DNA from 3 places in the Streptomyces hesseae genome. Region 2 is predicted to be linked to each of the others. Evidence: riboswitches for the same ligand, from Rfam matches in the RefSeq annotation. Region 2 holds a riboswitch; each other region holds the start of a gene.
What was found. Region 2 has a riboswitch for cobalamin ahead of metE (5-methyltetrahydropteroyltriglutamate--homocysteine S-methyltransferase). Riboswitches for the same ligand answer to the same signal wherever they lie in the genome.
Positions count from the first base shown of each region.

Region 1: linked by a shared signal. The riboswitch ahead of nicT (Nickel transporter NicT) and the one ahead of metE (5-methyltetrahydropteroyltriglutamate--homocysteine S-methyltransferase) in region 2 are both predicted to bind cobalamin.
Region 3: linked by a shared signal. The riboswitch ahead of RM609_RS28375 (ribonucleoside-diphosphate reductase subunit alpha) and the one ahead of metE (5-methyltetrahydropteroyltriglutamate--homocysteine S-methyltransferase) in region 2 are both predicted to bind cobalamin.

Region 1 is NZ_JAVRFI010000004.1:378,128-384,217, forward strand. It holds gene RM609_RS09750 (cytochrome P450 family protein) at 1-1,199, shown strand, start outside; gene RM609_RS09755 (YIP1 family protein) at 1,331-1,921, opposite strand; gene RM609_RS09760 (APC family permease) at 1,994-3,586, opposite strand; cobalamin riboswitch at 3,736-3,948, shown strand; gene nicT (Nickel transporter NicT) at 3,979-5,103, shown strand; gene RM609_RS09770 (hypothetical protein) at 5,120-5,332, opposite strand; partial or broken gene RM609_RS09775 (sensor histidine kinase) at 5,407-6,090, opposite strand, start outside.
Region 2 is NZ_JAVRFI010000001.1:236,942-243,031, forward strand. It holds gene metE (5-methyltetrahydropteroyltriglutamate--homocysteine S-methyltransferase) at 3-2,345, opposite strand; cobalamin riboswitch at 2,485-2,701, opposite strand; gene RM609_RS01080 (CbtB domain-containing protein) at 3,068-3,307, shown strand; gene RM609_RS01085 (CbtA family protein) at 3,327-4,085, shown strand; gene RM609_RS01090 (CoA-acylating methylmalonate-semialdehyde dehydrogenase) at 4,291-5,790, shown strand; gene RM609_RS01095 (acyl-CoA dehydrogenase family protein) at 5,796-6,090, shown strand, end outside.
Region 3 is NZ_JAVRFI010000025.1:53,334-59,423, reverse strand. It holds gene RM609_RS28385 (DUF3311 domain-containing protein) at 1-7, shown strand, start outside; gene mctP (monocarboxylate uptake permease MctP) at 4-1,635, shown strand; cobalamin riboswitch at 1,816-1,942, shown strand; gene RM609_RS28375 (ribonucleoside-diphosphate reductase subunit alpha) at 2,101-4,509, shown strand; gene RM609_RS28370 (ribonucleotide-diphosphate reductase subunit beta) at 4,509-5,525, shown strand; gene def (peptide deformylase) at 5,641-6,090, opposite strand, start outside.

The sequences.
Region 1 (6,090 bases), on a different contig from region 2:
TGCGATCGACCGACACCCCACCCCCACCCACGACGGCGGACCTGATATCCGACCCCTACGGCTCCTATGCCCGGCTCCGTGAGAGCGGCCCCGTGCACCGGTTCGAGGGCCCCGACGGCAAGCATGCCTGGCTGGTGACCCGTTACGACGACGTACGGGCCGCCCTCGCCGACCCCCGGCTCTCCCTCGACCGGAGCAACGCCCTGCCCGGCAACTACAGCGGCTTCTCGCTGCCCCCGGCGCTCGACGCCAACCTGCTGAACATGGACCCGCCCGACCACACCCGGCTGCGCCGGCTGGTGGTGAAGGCGTTCACCCCGGGCCGGGTGGAGAAGCTGCGCGGCCCGGTGCGGAGGTTCGCCGACGAACTGCTGGACGCCGTCGAGCCGGTGGGGCGGGCGGATCTGCTGGAGTCCTTCGCGGGCCCGCTGCCGGTCGCCGTGATCTGCCATCTGCTCGGCGTTCCCCAGGCGGACCGGGTCGACTTCCGGGCCTGGACGGACGCCATGATCACCCCCGACCGGACGCGGCCTCATCTGATGAAGGAGGCGGTCGGCTCCCTCATGGCCTTCTTCACCGGACTCATCGAGACCAAGCGCGCCGAGCCCGGCGACGACCTGCTCTCGGACCTGATCGCGGTGCAGGAGGCCGGGGACACGCTCTCCCGGGACGAGCTGACGTCCCTGGCGTTCCTCATCGTGTTCGGTGGATACGAGAACGTGACCCACCTCATCGGCAACACGGTTCTCGCCCTGCTGGACCGTCCTGAACTGCTTCAGACGGTGCGTAAGGATCCGGACGGTCTCGCGGCGCTCGTGGACGAGGTCAGCCGGTGGGACGGACCTCTTCCGCTGGCGATCCGGCGCTTCCCGGTGGAGGACGTGGAGATCGGCGGAGTGACGGTCCCGGCGGGTGAGACCGTTCTGCTGTCGCTGGCCTCGGCCAATCGCGACCCGGCCCGATTCCCCGACCCCGACCGCTTCGACCTGGGACGGGACCGCTCGGGGAACCTCGCGCTGGGCCATGGCATCCACTACTGCCTGGGCGCCGCGCTGGGCCGGATGGAGACGGAGACCGCGCTCGCCGCGCTGCTGGAGCGCTTCGAAAATCTGGAACTGGACGTTCCGAGGGAGGAGCTGACCTGGCGTCCGGCCATCCGGGCGCGTGGCCTGAATTCGCTCCCCGTTCGTTGGTCTTAGGACGACCGAACAGGTTTTTGATGCATAACCCATCCTTGATGAGGTAGAACTGTCCTCGAGCCCGCCCGGTGTGCATCCCCCGTCGCACCGGGCGGGCCTTCGTCGTCACCCCATCGCTCGGGCCCGCTCGCTCAGGCGCTGCCGGGCGGGAACTTGAGCAGCGTCACGGCCGCCAGCATCTGGAGGCTCACCGCCGCCACCGCCTTGTGGGTGGGCAGATGGTGCTGACCCCGTATCAGCAGCGTGGCGAGCGCGTAGCCGAAGGCCGCCGTCACCGACGCGGCGGCGCGCACCGGCACCGAACCGGACGGCAGCCAGGTGTCGAGGATCAGCCGGGGCAGATCGCTCGCCCAGAACAGCACGACGAACAGGCTCGCCGTGGGGGCGAACCTGCCGTTGCCGCCGAGCCGGCGGGCGATGGCGTGCGTGGCGGCGCCCAGCAGCAGACTGGCGAGCATCATCACCAGCGAGCCGATGGCCATGGCCTCCAGCGCCAGCAGGGGGCTGACCCCCCACTGCACCCAGAAGGAGTCGTTGGCCAGCGTCCCCAGCGCCCCGCACAGCAGGGACAGGAAGGCCGCCGCTCCCCAGACGCTCCGGTCCCGCGCCTCGTCGAGGACCTCGACGGGCCGGTACCAGAGCCCGAATATGAGGCGGTGCCAGAGCAGCTTGCGCGGCTGGGCACCGGGGGCGCGTGGGGGAGGGGCAGTGGTCACAGGCATGGGTGCCGTTTTATCACCGTTCGGCCGGACCGCAGGAGTCCGGGCGGCCCGGCCGGTGGAGCGGACGCCCCGTCAGGCCGGGGTGGGCGCCACGCCGCCGGGGCCCGTGCCGGGGTCCGGATCGTCGTCCCCCGCGTCGGTGACAGGCCCGCCGGAGACGGCCGTCACGGGCTCGGCGAGCCCGATGGCGGAGACCCCTCCGGGCAGGTACTCCTCACTGATCTCCCGCGGCCCGAACGGCCACACCTTCTCCCTCGCCGCCCACAGCACGAAGGCCACGCACCCCGCGCCCACCCAGGCCAGCGACCACTCGATGGGATGGCGGCCGGGGGAGTTCCGGTCGGCGAAGCCGTAGATCACCAGCCAGCCCGCCAGCGCCACCAGGCTCGGCAGCGGATAGAGCCACGTCCGGTACGGGCGCGGCAGTCCCGGTTGCCGGCGCCGCAGCACGGTCAAGGCCAGTACCTGCGACAGCGCCTGAAGGATCACCATGACCGCCATCAGCAACTGGATGATCGTCGCCAGGTCGGTATGACGGCCGATCAGGAAGCCGACGGCCGAGACCAGTCCCATCGTCGTCAGGGGCAGCACCGGGAAGCGCAGCCGCGGGTGGAGGGCGCCGAAGCGGCGGAAGAAGACGTTCTCCCGCGCGGCGTCCACGGGGATGCGCGAGCCGCCCAGGAGCCCGGTGAAGACCGACGCGAAGGCCGTGACGAGGATCAGCACGGTGACGACGTCCGCCGCGCCCTTGCCCCACGTCTGCTCCATGACCGCCGAGGCCACGGAGGACCCGGCCGTGGAGTCGGGGTCCAGCATCTCCCGCCAGTCGACGACGCCCAGGGTGCCGATCTGGAGCAGCAGATAGATGGCCATGATGCCGAGGATCGAGTAGATGATGGAACGTGGCATCACACGCCCGGGGTCCTTGATCTCGGCGCCCATGTAGGCGACGGTGCTGTAGCCCCCGTAGTCGTAGATGCCGATGGTCAGGCCCGCCGCGAAGCCCAGCCAGAACTGACCGGTCGTGAGGTCGAAGGCGCCCGCCGGGTAGGTGAAGGCCCGGTCCGGGCTGAAGTGGGTGAACGCGGCGACGATGACCAGGACGACGGAGGCGATCATCACGCACCACAGCACGGCCGTGATCCGCGCGATGCTCTCCACCCGCCGCCACAGCAGCCCGACGACCACCACGACGAACGCCAGGCCCGTCAGATCGCCCTGGGTCTGCGTCATGCCCGGCCAGAGATAGCCCAGGTACTGGACGAAACCGATCACACCCGTGGCCATGGCCAGCGGGATGAAGAGCATCGCCGTCCACACGAACAGGAACGGCACCAATCTGCCGGTCCGGTACTGGAACGCCTGCCGCAGATAGACATAGCTGCCGCCCGCGCCGGGCATCGCCGCGCCCAGCTCGGCCCACACCAGCCCGTCGGCCAGTGCCAGCACCGCCCCGGCGACAAAGCCGATGACCGCCTGTGGCCCGCCGAAGGAGGCCACCATCAGCGGAATGGTGACGAACGGTCCTATGCCGCACATCTGGCTCATATTGATGGCGGTGGCCTGGAACAGCCCGATACGGCGGACGAACGCCGACCGCTCTTCCGGAACCCCGGGCTCCGGTGTCCCGGGCCCCCGCTCGATGTCCCCTGCCGTGTCCGCCATTGGCGATCAGCCCTCTCTCGGCCGTCCGTCGAGGTCTTCCTGCACTCGTACACCGGGCCGCCCGGCGCGTCCATCACCTGCGGAGTGTCGGACCTTGCTGCGAGGAGATGGCAAGTGCCACATTCTCGCCCCGGAGCCCGGCCGGGACGTTATGGTTGCCCGGCCGTGGTGTTCGGGAAGACCGGTGAGGCCCCTCGTGGGCCGATTCCGGAGCGGCCCTCGCCACTGTGATCGGGGAGTGACCGTCCTCTTCCGCGCGCCCCGGCTCGTGGAGCCACTGGCAGCGTCCGGCTGCCGGGAAGGCGGGACGGTAACGCCAGTCACCCGTAAGCCAGGAGACCGGCCACGGCATCTCGAAATGATCCACGAGGTGCTGGAGCGTTCACCCCAAGATGTCCATATCCATAGCCACATCCACCGAACCGTCCCCGCCCGCCTTCCGCTGGCGGCGTGAGGACACCCTGCGGACCGCCGGCCTGCTGGCCGTCGTCGTCGCCCTCCACGTCGTCGCGTTCGGCGTGCTCTTCCTGCTGGTCGTGCCGAACCACTACACCGTCGGCTCCAAGGCCTTCGGCGTCGGCCTCGGCGTCACCGCCTACACCCTCGGCATGCGGCACGCCTTCGACGCCGACCACATCGCCGCCATCGACAACACCACCCGCAAGCTGATGGCGGACGGGCAGCGCCCGGTCTCCGTCGGCTTCTGGTTCGCCCTCGGCCACTCCAGCGTCGTCGTCCTGCTGACGCTGCTGGTCACCGGCGGCACCCGGCTGGCCGGGACGCTGATGAACGAGAACTCCACCACCCATCAGGCCCTCGGTGTCGTCGGCACCTCGGTCTCCGGCGGATTCCTCTACCTCATCGCCATCCTCAACCTCGTCGCCCTCGCCGGCATCATGAGGGTCTTCCGCGCCATGCGCGAGGGCCGCTACGACGAGGCCGAACTGGAGAAGCAGCTCGACTCGCGCGGCTTCATGAACCGCCTCCTGGGCCGTTTCACCCGCTCCATCAGCCGCCCCGGCCAGATGTACCCGCTGGGCTTCCTCTTCGGCCTGGGCTTCGACACCGCCACCGAGGTCACACTGATGGTCATGGCGGGCAGCGGCGCCGCCGCCGGGCTGCCCTGGTACGCGATCCTGTGCCTGCCGTTGCTGTTCGCGGCCGGCATGAGCCTGTTCGACACGCTCGACGGCACGTTCATGAACTTCGCCTACCAGTGGGCGTTCTCCAACCCCGTCAGAAAGGTCTACTACAACCTCACCATCACCGGGCTGTCCATCGCCGTAGCCTTCCTCATCGGCACCATCGAGCTGGTGGGCGTGCTCCACGAGAAGCTCGGCCTGGACGACGCGGTGACCGGCTGGATCGCGGGGCTGAACCTCGACAACGTCGGTTTCGTCATCGTCGGGCTGTTCGTGGTGGTCTGGGCCGTCGCCCTCGGCTACTGGCGCTTCGCCAAGGTCGAACAGCGCTGGGCGGCACGGACGGCTGCCGCCGGGGCGGGCGCGGACGGCTGAGGCCCCGGCCGGGGGATCAGGGGCGTTCGCAGCCCTGGTTCGCGCACGCCTTGCGGGCGCTGATCACCGGGGGGCTGCTCCCGGCCGACTCCTCCCGCACGACCACCAGGGCCGGCCCGCCGCAGGTCAGGCACGTCCGGGTCGAGGGATCCCACTCCCGCTCGATCGCCGCGGCGATCCTGCGCAGGGGGTCGGCGTCGACATCTGACTCGGCTCCGGTGTCGGACATGGGCCATCCCGCTCCACGGTCGTCGCTGCTCGCTCTGCCGGCGGGTGCATCGTGACGCACGACCCCTGATCACGTCAGCGTGTTGGGCCGTGATCCCCCTTCACGGGGTGGCGCGGCCCCGCGCTGACGGCCGTCGGGAGCGTCACCTCGAACCGGCAGCCGCCGGGCACGTTGTGGACCGACGCCCGGCCCGCGTGGGCCTCGACGATGCCGCGGACGATCGCCAGGCCCAGCCCCGCGCCCCCCCGGCCGGGTCCGGGCCGCCGAGCCCCGCCAGCCCGTCTCGAAGACCCGGGGAAGATCCTCCTCCGGGATGCCGCCGCAGCCGTCCGTCACCGACACCACCACCGCGTCCGCCTCGCGCCGCGCGGCCACCGCGACCGTGCCGTCGGGCGGGGTCCGCCGGATCGCGTTCACCAGGAGGTTCCCCAGGACCCGGGTCATCTCCTTGCCGTCCACCTCCACCGGCGCGGCGTCCACACCGTCCCCCACCAGCCGCACCCCGTGCTCCCGCGCCAGCGGCCCGGCACCCGCCAGGGCCTCGTCCACCAGGTCGTACACCGACATCCGGCTCGGGCGCAGCGGCAGGGCGCCCGCGTGGATGCGGGAGAGCTCGAAGAGGTCGCCCACCATGGTGTTGAGCCGGTCGACCTCGGTGCGGATCTGCCGGTGGTAGCGCGCGGGGTCCTCGGCGACGCCGTCCTCCAGCGCCTCGGACATGGCGCGCAGCCCCGCCAGCGGGGTACGCAGGTCGTGGG
Region 2 (6,090 bases):
CCTTACGAGGACGAGGACGAGGACGAAGGTGAGCCCGGGAGCTCCTCCCGTACCGTGCGGGCCGCCGTCACCAGGTGTTCCAGGGAGGCGCGGACCTCGGGCCAGCCGCGGGTCTTCAGGCCGCAGTCGGGGTTGACCCACAGCCGTTTGGCCGGGATGGCGGCGAGTCCCCGGCGCAGCAGGGCGGCCGCCTCGTCGGCGGCGGGGACGCGGGGCGAATGGATGTCGTAGACGCCGGGGCCCGCCTCGCGGGGGTAGCCGGCGCCCGCGAGTTCGCCCGCGACCCGCATATGGGAGCGTGCCGCCTCCAGGCTGATGACGTCGGCGTCGAGGTCGTCGATGGCCTGGAGGATGTCGCCGAACTCGGCGTAGCACATGTGGGTGTGGATCTGGGTGTCCGGGCGGACGCCGCCGGTGGTCAGGCGGAAGGCCTCGGTGGCCCAGGACAGGTAGGCGGGGCGGTCGGCGGTGCGCAGGGGCAGGGTTTCGCGGAGGGCGGGTTCGTCCACCTGGATCACGGCGGTGCCCGCCGCCTCCAGGTCGGCGACCTCGTCACGCAGCGCGAGCGCCACTTGGCGGGCGGTCTCGGCGCGGGGCTGGTCGTCTCGGACGAAGGACCAGGCGAGCATGGTGACGGGGCCGGTGAGCATGCCCTTGACGGGCCGATTGGTGAGGGACTGGGCGTAGGAGGTCCAGCGCACGGTCATCGGCTCGGGTCGGGAGACGTCGCCGGCCAGGACCGGTGGGCGGACGTAGCGGGTGCCGTAGGACTGGACCCAGCCGTGCCGGGTGGCGAGGTAGCCGGTGAGGCGTTCGGCGAAGTACTGGACCATGTCGTTGCGTTCGGGCTCGCCGTGGACCAGGACGTCCAGGCCGGTCTTCTCCTGGAAGGCGACGACCTCGCGGATCTCGGCCTCGATGCGCCGCTCGTAGGCGTCGGTGCCGATGCGCCCGGCGCGCAGGTCGGCGCGGGCGGTGCGCAGGTCGGTGGTCTGGGGGAAGGAGCCGATGGTGGTCGTGGGCAGCGAGGGCAGGCCCAGGCGGGCGCGCTGGGCGGTGGTCCGCTCGGCGTAGGGCAGCGAGCGGCGGGCGTCGTCGCCGGTGACGGCGGTGGTGCGGGCGCGGACGGCCGGGTCGTGGGTGAGGGCGGAGCCGGCGCGGGAGGCCAGGTCGGCGCGGTTGGCGGCGAGTTCGCCGGCGATGGCGGCGGTGCCGTGGCCGAGGCCGCGGGCGAGGGTGACGATCTCGGTGGTCTTCTGACGGGCGAACGCGAGCCAGCGGGCGATCCGCGGGTCGATGTCGCGTTCGGCGGTGGCGTCGAGGGGGACGTGGAGGAGGGAGCTGGAGGCGGCGACGTCCACACGGTCGGCGAGGCCGAGGAGGGTGGCGAGGGTGGCCAGCGACGCCGTCAGGTCGTTGATCCAGACGTTGCGGCCGTCGACGACGCCCGCGACGAGCCGTTTGCCGGGCAGTCCGCCGGCGGCCGCGAGGTCGTCGAGGTTGGCGGCGGCGGGGCCGGTGAAGTCCAGGGCGAGGCCGTCGACGGGGGCCTTGGCCAGCACGGGCAGGGCCTCGCCCAGGCGGTCGAAGTAGGAGGCGACGAGGAGTTTCGGCCGGTCCGTCAGGGCCCCGAGGTCGCGGTAGGCGCGGGTGGCCGCGTTCAGTTCGGCCGGGGTGCGGTCCTGGACGAGGGCGGGCTCGTCCAGCTGGACCCACTCGGCCCCGGCGGCGCGCAGCGCGGTGAGCACCTCGGCGTAGACGGGCAGCAGCCGGTCCAGGAGGGTGAGCGGGTCGAAGCCGGCCGGGGCGCCGGGGGCGGGCTTGGCGAGCAGGAGGTAGGTGACCGGTCCGACGAGGACGGGCCGGGCGGCGAGGCCGAGGGCCAGGGCTTCCTGGAGTTCGCCGAGTTGTTTGGCGGGGTCGGCGGTGAAGACGGTGTCGGGGCCGAGCTCCGGGACGAGGTAGTGGTAGTTGGTGTCGAACCACTTGGTCATCTCCAGGGGCGCCACGTCCTGGGTGCCGCGTGCCATGGTGAAGTAGCCGTCCAGGGGGTCGGCCGCGAAGGCCGCGCGGTGGCGGGCGGGGATCGCGCCGACCATGACGCTGGTGTCGAGGACGTGGTCGTAGTACGAGAAGTCACCGGTGGGGACCTCATGAAGGCCGGCGGCGTCGAGATCGCGCCATGTGGCGGCGCGCAGTCCGGCGGCGGTCCGGCGCAGGGCGGCGGCGGTGACAGCGCCCTTCCAGTAGCCTTCGACGGCCTTCTTCAGTTCCCGGTCCCGTCCCTGACGGGGGTAGCCGTACACGGTGGCCCGGGCTGCCGCGGCTGCGGACTTGCTGGTCACGGAACTCTCCTTCGCGAGCTCGTCTTCCGGGATCCCGGAGGGGCCGCGAGGGGTCGCGTCGGTGCGGGCGAGCCGCCGAGTGCTCGTCCGTGCGCGCCGACCCGCCCTCGGGGTCACCGGGATCTCCGCGCGCGATCCGTTCGCGCGCGGGCAGCGGGCAGGTCTTCGGACTCGCGGGCACGTCCACCCGAGGGCGGACACCTAATGGCCGTCGCTTCCCGGGCCCGCCGGGCCCAGTGCGTATGACGGCGGTCGTTCCCGCACACCGCTGCGGGGCAGTCCCGGATTCCCACCGGGTTCCCTCTTGCGACGCGTCTGCCTGGCGGGCAGGGCGAACCGGCTGCGTGGTCAGCGTAGGCACAGAAGTCGCCCGCCGAACAGCCCTGTTCACATACCGATCACATACCGGTCACAGACAGGAGGTGAACGGCCGGCGCGGGGGCGGAGCAGGCTCGTCCGCAGCGCGCGATCCTGGCGCGTCCGCCGGTTCGTACGCCGGTGCGCATCCCCTCGCCCCATGGCGCAACGTTGGCCTGAACGGTACGGTCGCGTGGACATGACGACGGGGTGACGGAAGCCGGTGGGAATCCGGCACGGTCGCGCCACTGTGAATCCGGCCGAACGCTCGCGGCAGCGCGGCGACGCCCGGGGAGTCAGACCCGCCTCCCGTCGTCCAAGAACCCCTAGTTCTGGGACGCGTGTTTCCCCCAGGAGGTTTGATCATGGCCTATTCCGCCGTTCCCACGCCCGGCGCTCCCGTCTCCGGCTCGTCCGCCCGGCCGGAGGTCGCGCCCATATCCCTGAAGGCGATCGCCCCGTGGGCGGTCTTCTTCGGGCTGCTCATGCTGATCCTGCTGTACTTCGTCGGCGCCGAACAGGGCGCCACCTCGCTGCTGTCCGGCGAGGGCGTCCACGAGTGGGTCCACGACGGACGCCACCTGCTCGGCTTCCCGTGCCACTGATCGCCGGGGAGTCCCTCTCGTGAACACCGTCTCCGTACGGTCGCTCCTGGTGCGCGGCATGCTCGCCGGGCTGGCGGCGGGGTGCCTCGCGCTGCTCGTGGCCTATCTGCTCGGTGAGCCGTCCGTGGACCGGGCCATCGGTTTCGAGGAGGCCCACAGCCACGACGACCACGGCGTGGAGCTGGTCAGCCGCACCCTCCAGTCCACCGCCGGGCTGGCGACCGGCGTCCTGGTCTACGGCGTCGCGCTCGGCGGCATCGCCGCGCTGGCCTTCTGCGTGGCCCTGGGCCGGATCGGCCGGATCGGCCCGCGCGCCACGGCGGCCCTGCTCTCGCTGGGCGGGCTGCTGGTGGTCTATGTGGTGCCGTTCCTCAAGTACCCGGCCAATCCGCCGTCCGTCGGCGACCCCGACACCATCGGCAAGCGCACCGCGCTGTACTTCCTGATGATCGTGCTCAGCGTCCTGCTGGGCGTCGCCGCGATCTTCCTGGGCCGCGCACTGGCCCCCCGGCTGGGCACCTGGTGGGCCGGCGTCGTCGCGGTGGCGGCGTTCGTGCTGATGGCGGGGGTGGCGTACGCCTTCCTGCCCGTGGTCGACGAGGTGCCCGCGGACTTCCCGGCCACCGTGCTGTGGCGGTTCCGCCTCGCGGCCCTGGCCATCCAGTGCGTCCTGTGGGCGGGCTTCGGGCTGCTCTTCGGGCACCTGGCCGAACGGCTGCTCGTCCACCGGGCCGGCCCCGACCACTCGGCCCAGGAGGTGGCCGAACCCGTCTCCTGACCGATTCCGTTTCTCCCGTCCCCGGCGTGCGGGGCGGCCACCCGGCCGCCTCGCACGTTTTTTCGACTCTGGACTTAGTAGGACGTCCAACTATATGTTCGGGGGCACCACGAGGACGGACAGGACGGACCGCGCCCCACAAGGGCGCGCGCCCGCGGCCCCGCCGTGCCTGTCCCCGGATCTCACCTGATGAGAGCAGGCTTCCATGGTCCGTGAACTGACCCACTTCATCGGCGGAAAGCACACCCCGGGAACATCCGGGGCCTTCGGCGATGTGTACGACCCCAACACCGGCGAGATCCAGGCCCGGGTACCCCTGGCGAACCGCGCGGAGACCGAGGCGGCCATCGCCGACGCGGTCCGCGCCCAGCGCGAGTGGGGCGAGTGGAACCCCCAGCGCCGGGCCCGGGTCCTGCTGCGCTTCCTCCAGCTGGTCGAGGGCGAGAAGGACGCGCTGGCCCGGCTGCTGTCCTCCGAGCACGGCAAGACCGTCCCCGACGCGCTCGGCGACATCCAGCGCGGCCTGGAGGTGGTGGAGTTCGCGGCGGGCATTCCGCACCTGCTCAAGGGCGAGTTCACGGACAACGCCGGCACCGGCATCGACGTGCACTCCCTGCGCCGCCCGATCGGCGTCGCGGCCGGCATCACCCCGTTCAACTTCCCCGCGATGATCCCGCTGTGGAAGGCCGCCCCCGCGATCGCCTGCGGCAACGCCTTCATCCTCAAGCCCTCCGAGCGCGACCCGTCCGTACCGCTGCGGCTCGCCGAGCTGTTCCTGGAGGCGGGCCTTCCGCCGGGCGTCCTCAACGTCCTCAACGGCGACAAGGAGAGCGTGGACGTCCTCCTTGAGGACCCGCGCGTCGCGGCCGTCGGCTTCGTCGGCTCCACCCCGATCGCCGCGCACATCTACGCCACCGCCGCCGCCCACGGCAAGCGCGCCCAGTGCTTCGGCGGCGCCAAGAACCACATGATCGTGATGCCCGACGCCGACCTCGACCAGGCCGTCGACGCGCTCATCGGCGCCGGCTACGGCTCCGCCGGGGAGCGCTGCATGGCCATCTCGGTGGCCGTGCCCGTCGGCGAGGAGACCGCCGACGCGCTCGTCGCCAAGCTCAAGGAGCGCATCGGCACCCTCCGCATCGGCCGCTCCGACGACCCCGAGGCGGACTTCGGCCCGCTCGTCGGCCGCGACGCCGTCGACCGGGTGCGCGGCTACGTCGACCTGGGCGTCGAGGAGGGCGCGGAACTGGTCGTCGACGGCCGGGACTTCGTCCTGCCGGGCCACGAGAACGGCTTCTTCGCCGGCGCCACCCTCTTCGACCGCGTCACCCCGGACATGCGGATCTACCAGGAGGAGATCTTCGGCCCCGTGCTGTCGGTGGTCCGCGCCGCGGACTACGAGGAGGCCCTGCGGCTGCCCAGCGAGCACCCCTTCGGCAACGGCGTCGCCCTCTTCACCCGCGACGGGGACACCGCCCGCGACTTCACCCGCCGCGTGGACACCGGCATGATCGGCGTCAACGTCCCGATCCCCGTGCCCGTCGCCTACCACACCTTCGGCGGCTGGAAGCGGTCCGGCTTCGGCGACCTCAACCAGCACGGCCCCGACGCCATCCGCTTCTACACCCGCACCAAGACCGTCACCTCGCGCTGGCCCTCGGGGGTCAAGGAGGGCGCGAGCTTCACGATCCCGACGATGGGCTGACCGCCATGACGACCACCTTCCTCACCGAGGACCAGCGCGCCATAGCCGAGACCACCCTCGACTTCGCCCGCGAGCACCTCGCCCCGAACGCCGTCGACTGGGACCGCGACAAGCACTTCCCCGTCGACGTCCTCCGCAAGGGCGCCGACCTCGGCCTCGGCGGCGTCTACGTCCGCGAGGAGTCCGGCGGCTCCGGCCTCACCCGCGCCGACGGCGTCCTCGTCTTCGAGAGCCTGGCCACGGGCTGCCCCTCCGTCGCCGGCTACTTCTCCATCCACAACATGGTCGCCTGGATGATCG
Region 3 (6,090 bases), on a different contig from region 2:
GGGATGAAGGACGGCGTGAACGGCGTGGCACTCGCCGTCTTCCTTTTCTTCTTCGTCGTCGTGACGGTCATGGGCTTCCTCGCCGCCCGGTGGCGAAGGGCCGAGAACTCCGACAACCTCGACGAATGGGGCCTGGGCGGCCGCTCCTTCGGCACCTGGGTCACCTGGTTCCTGCTGGGCGGGGACCTCTACACCGCCTATACGTTCGTGGCGGTACCGGCGGCGATCTACGCGGCGGGCGCGGCGGGCTTCTTCGCCGTGCCGTACACGATCATCACCTACCCGCTGGTCTTCACCTTCCTGCCCCGTCTGTGGTCGGTGGCGCACAAGCACGGCTATGTGACGTCGTCGGACTTCGTCCGGGGCCGGTTCGGCTCCCGCGGCCTCTCCCTCGCCCTCGCGGTGACCGGGATCCTGGCCACGATGCCGTACATCGCGCTGCAACTGGTCGGCATCCAGGCGGTGCTCGACGTCATGGGCGTCGGCGGCGGCGAGAACACCAACTGGTTCGTCAAGGACCTGCCACTGCTCATCGCCTTCGGCGTGCTCGCGGCCTACACCTACTCCGCCGGGCTGCGCGCCCCAGCGCTGATCGCCTTCGTCAAGGACGCGCTGATCTACATCGTGATCATCGTGGCGATCATCTACATACCGATCAGACTGGGCGGCTTCGAGCACATCTTCGGCAAGGCCGGCGAGGCGTTCGCGACCGAGAATCCCGCTACCGGAAAACCCCGGGGTTCGCTGATCCCGGGAGCGGAGACGCAGTGGGCTTACGCGACGCTGGCGCTCGGCTCGGCGATGGCGCTCTTCCTCTATCCGCACTCGGTGACGGCGGTCCTCTCCAGCAGGAGCCGCAATGTCATCCGCCGGAACACCACCATCCTTCCCCTCTACTCCCTGATGCTGGGCCTGCTGGCGATGCTCGGCTTCATGGCCATCGCCGCCGGGGTGAAGGTGAAGAACGGCCAGCTGGCGATCCCCCAGCTCTTCGAGGACATGTTCCCGGACTGGTTCACCGGGGTGGCCTTCGCCGCGATCGGCATCGGCGCGCTCGTACCGGCGGCCATCATGTCGATCGCCGCAGCAAATCTCTTCACCCGCAACATCTACAAGGACTTCCTCAAACCGGACGCCTCCCCCGAACACGAGGCGAAGGTATCGAAGCTCGCGTCCCTGCTGGTCAAGGTCGGCGCGCTCGTTTTCGTCCTCACCATGGACAAAACGGTCGCCATCAATTTCCAGCTGCTGGGCGGCATCTGGATCCTCCAGACCGTGCCCGCGCTCGTCGGCGGGCTCTTCACCCGCTGGCCCCACCGCTGGGCGCTGCTCGCGGGCTGGGCGGCCGGTATGACGTACGGGACGTGGCGGGCGTACGCCACACCGAGCGCCACCCAGGACCACTTCGGGAACACCAACCTCATCCCCTTTATTGGGGAAAAGGGATATATCGGACTTACCGCCTTTATCCTTAACGTGATCGTCGTCATCGTCGCGACGGTCGTCCTCAAGGCGCTGAAGGTGCCCGACGGCGAGGACCGGACCCGGCCCTCGGACTACACGGCCGACGCCGGTGACCCGGGGGTCAGCGCGGACCTCCCGCCGGCCACCGCAGGAGCCCCCGGCGGGCACTGACCCGCCACCCCCGGGACCACCGCCCGGAGGCCCCCCGGAGGGCCGCCACATCCCCGCCCAGGGGGCGTGGCGGCCCTCTTCTCTTGCCCTTCCAGGTACGCCCGTTAGCACATTCCGCGACCGTCTCATGACGCGACGACACAACATGTGGGGGCGCGTGCGAGACCCGGCACTAGATGTATGCTCGTCTCCGCTGTCGTCGCAGGGGAATCCGGTGGAAATCCGGAACTGTCCCGCAACGGTGTATGTGTGCGCATATACCCAGCGCACCTGAAGTCCGACGACCTGCCGACAGCGCGCCCACCACCGAGCCTGCCCCGGCTCGGTCATGGGCGTTGAATTCGTCCGGGCCTCGCGGGTTGGGCCGATGGACGCCTACGAGGCATGCCCTGGTGCAAGTGGCATGCGCGTGCGCGGCCATCGCTCTCCCGCCCGGCCCACCCAGCCGAGCGAGGGAGAGCCTCAGTGACCATCGCGCCCGCAGATCCGGTTTCAGCTCCGGTCTCAGCGAACGCGGAAGCGACCGGCGGCCCCGGGACCGCGCTCCTGCGCACCCTGACCGACCTCACCGCCGACCTTCCGGCCACCGACCCCGGCAAGGTCGCCGCCGCCGCGCTCCGCGGCCGCAGCGCCGCCGCGGACGACGCCGAGCTGCGCTCCCTCGCCACCGAGGCCGCCGCCGGCCTCATCTCGGAGGAGCCCGAGTACTCCAAGCTCGCCGCGCGCCTGCTCACCCTGGCCATCGCCGACGAGGCGGCCGGCCAGGGCGCCACCTCCTTCTCCGCCTCTGTCGAGGTCGGACACCGCGAGGGGCTCATCGCCGACGACACGGCCGCCTTCGTCCGCACCCACGCCGCACGTCTGGACGCCCTCGTCGAGGCCGCCCTCACGGACGGCGCGGACGACCGCTTCGGCTACTTCGGCCTGCGCACCCTGCACAGCCGTTACCTGCTGCGCCACCCGATCCACCGCGACGTGATCGAGACCCCGCAGCACTTCCTGCTGCGCGTGGCCTGCGGTCTCGCCGAGGACCACTCGGAGCGGGCCCTGGACGACGTCGCGGAGCTGTACCGGCTGACGAGCACCCTCTCGTACCTGCCGTCCTCCCCGACGCTGTTCAACTCCGGCACCCGCCACCCGCAGATGTCGTCCTGCTACCTGCTGGACTCCCCGCTGGACGAGCTGGACTCCATCTACGACCGCTACCACCAGGTGGCGCGTCTGTCGAAGCACGCGGGCGGCATCGGCCTGTCGTACTCGCGCATCCGCTCGCGCGGCTCGCTGATCCGGGGCACCAACGGTCACTCCAACGGCATCGTGCCGTTCCTGCGCACCCTCGACGCCTCCGTCGCCGCCGTCAACCAGGGCGGCCGCCGCAAGGGCGCGGCCTGTGTCTACCTGGAGACCTGGCACGCCGACATCGAGGAGTTCCTGGAGCTCCGCGACAACACCGGTGAGGAGGCCCGCCGCACCCACAACCTCAACATCGCGCACTGGATCCCGGACGAGTTCATGCGCCGCGTCGAGACGGACGCGGACTGGTCGCTCTTCTCCCCCGCCGACACCCCGGACCTGGTCGACCTCTACGGCGACGAGTTCGACGCCGCGTACCGCAAGTACGAGGCCGAGGGCAAGGCCGTCAAGACCATCCCGGCGCGTGTGCTCTACGCCCGGATGATGCGCACCCTCGCGCAGACCGGCAACGGCTGGATGACCTTCAAGGACGCCGCCAACCGCACGGCCAACCAGACGGCCGAGAAGGGCGCGGTCGTCCACTCCTCGAACCTCTGCACCGAGATCCTCGAGGTCACCAACGACGGCGAGACCGCGGTCTGCAACCTGGGCTCGGTCAACCTCGCGCAGCACCTCGGTGCCGACGGCGAGATGGACTGGGAGAAGCTCGACCGTACGGTCCGTACGGCCGTCACCTTCCTCGACCGCGTCGTGGACATCAACTTCTACCCGACCGAGCAGGCCGGCAGCTCCAACAGCCGCTGGCGCCCGGTGGGCCTGGGCCTCATGGGCCTCCAGGACGTCTTCTTCCGGCTGCGCCTGGCCTTCGACTCGGCCGAGGCGAAGGAGCTGTCCACCAAGATCTCCGAGCGGATCATGCTGGCGGCGTACGAGGCCTCCGCGGACCTCGCCGAGCGCCACGGCCCCCACCCGGCCTGGGCCGCGACCCGCACCGCCCGCGGTGTGCTCCACCCGGACCACTACCCCAACGCCGTCGCCGCGTGGGAGGACCGCTGGGAGGCGCTGCGCGCCCGCATCGCCGAGGTCGGCATGCGCAACTCGCTGCTGCTCGCCATCGCCCCGACGGCGACCATCGCCTCCATCGCCGGCGTCTACGAGTGCATCGAGCCGCAGGTCTCCAACCTGTTCAAGCGCGAGACGCTCTCGGGTGAGTTCCTCCAGGTCAACACCTACCTGGTGGAGGACCTCAAGAAGCTCGGCGTGTGGGACCGCGCCACCCGCGAGGCCATGACCGAGGCCAACGGCTCCGTCCAGGACATGAAGTGGATCCCGCAGGAGGTCCGCGACCTGTACCGCACGGCCTGGGAGATCCCGCAGCGCGCCCTGATCGACATGGCCGCGGCCCGTACGCCGTACCTGGACCAGAGCCAGTCGCTGAACCTGTTCATGGCCTCCCCGACCATCGGCAAGCTCAGCTCGATGTACGCGTACGCCTGGAAGCAGGGCATCAAGACGACGTACTACCTGCGCTCCCGCCCGGCGACCCGGATCGCCCGCGCGGCGTCCGGCGGTGCCGCCGCCGCGACCGCCGCGACCATCCCGGTGCAGCAGGTCGCGCCCGACGAGGACGCCATCGCCTGCTCCCTTGAGAACCCCGAGTCCTGCGAGGCCTGCCAGTAATGAGCTCCACCGAACAGAAGAACCTGCTCGACCCGGGCTTCGAGCTGACGCTGCGCCCCATGCGGTACCCGGACTTCTACGACCGCTACCGCGACGCGATCAAGAACACCTGGACCGTCGAGGAGGTCGACCTCCACTCGGACGTCGCCGACCTCGCCAAGCTGTCCCCGGGCGAGCAGCACATGATCGGCCGCCTGGTCGCGTTCTTCGCGACCGGCGACTCGATCGTGGCGAACAACCTCGTGCTGACGCTGTACAAGCACATCAACTCGCCCGAGGCGCGCCTCTACCTGTCGCGGCAGCTGTTCGAGGAGGCCGTGCACGTCCAGTTCTATCTGACGCTGCTCGACACCTACCTGCCCGACCCGGACGACCGCGCCGCGGCGTTCGACGCGGTGGAGAACATCCCCTCCATCCGCGAGAAGGCGCAGTTCTGCTTCAAGTGGATCAACGAGGTCGAGAAGATCGACCGCCTGGAGACGAAGGCCGACCGCCGTCGCTTCCTGCTCAACCTGATCTGCTTCGCGGCCTGCATCGAGGGCCTGTTCTTCTACGGCGCCTTCGCCTACGTGTACTGGTTCCGCAGCCGCGGCCTGCTGCACGGCCTGGCGACCGGCACCAACTGGGTCTTCCGCGACGAGACCATGCACATGAACTTCGCGTTCGAGGTCGTGGACACCGTCCGCCAGGAGGAGCCCGAGCTCTTCGACGACGAGCTCCAGCAGCAGGTCACCGACATGCTGAAGGAGGCCGTGGAGTGCGAGCTCCAGTTCGGCCGCGACCTGTGCGGTGACGGCCTGCCGGGCATGAACACCGAGTCCATGCGCGAGTACCTCCAGTGCGTCGCCGACCAGCGCCTCCAGCGCCTGGGCTTCGCCCCGGTCTTCGGCTCGGAGAACCCTTTCTCCTTCATGGAGCTCCAGAACGTCCAGGAGCTGACCAACTTCTTCGAGCGCCGCGCGTCCGCGTACCAGGTGGCGGTCGAGGGCACGGTCGGGTTCGACGAGGAGTTCTAAGCCCCTGTAAGGGGCGCGGGGAACTGCGCGACCGGCCACGGCCGGTCCGCAGGTTCTGACAACACGGCGAAGGGCCCGTACGGAAACATTCCGTACGGGCCCTTCGTCATGACGACTAGTCGTTGGCGACGACCGGATACCGCGGCGTACCCTCCGCCATCTGGCGAAGCGCGTCCTTGCGGTCCCGCTTCGACAGACGGTCGATGTACAGGTAGCCGTACAGGTGGTCCGTCTCGTGCTGGAGGCAGCGGGCGAAGTAGCCGGTGCCCTCGACGGCGATCGGGTTGCCGTGGATGTCCTGACCGCGCACGACGGCGTAGTCGGGGCGGGCGAGGGCGGCGTAGGCCGTCGGCACGGACAGGCAGCCCTCGTTGGAGTCGTCCAGGATGCGGCGGTCGGCCGGCAGGTCGTCCAGGACGGGGTTGATGACGTGGCCGACGTGGCGGACGCCCTCGTCGTCGGGGCAGTCGTAGACGAAGACCTTGAGGTCGACGCCGATCTGGTTGGCGGCCAGGCCGACGCCCTCGGCGGTGCGCTGGCTGGCGAACATGTCGTCGACCAGCTG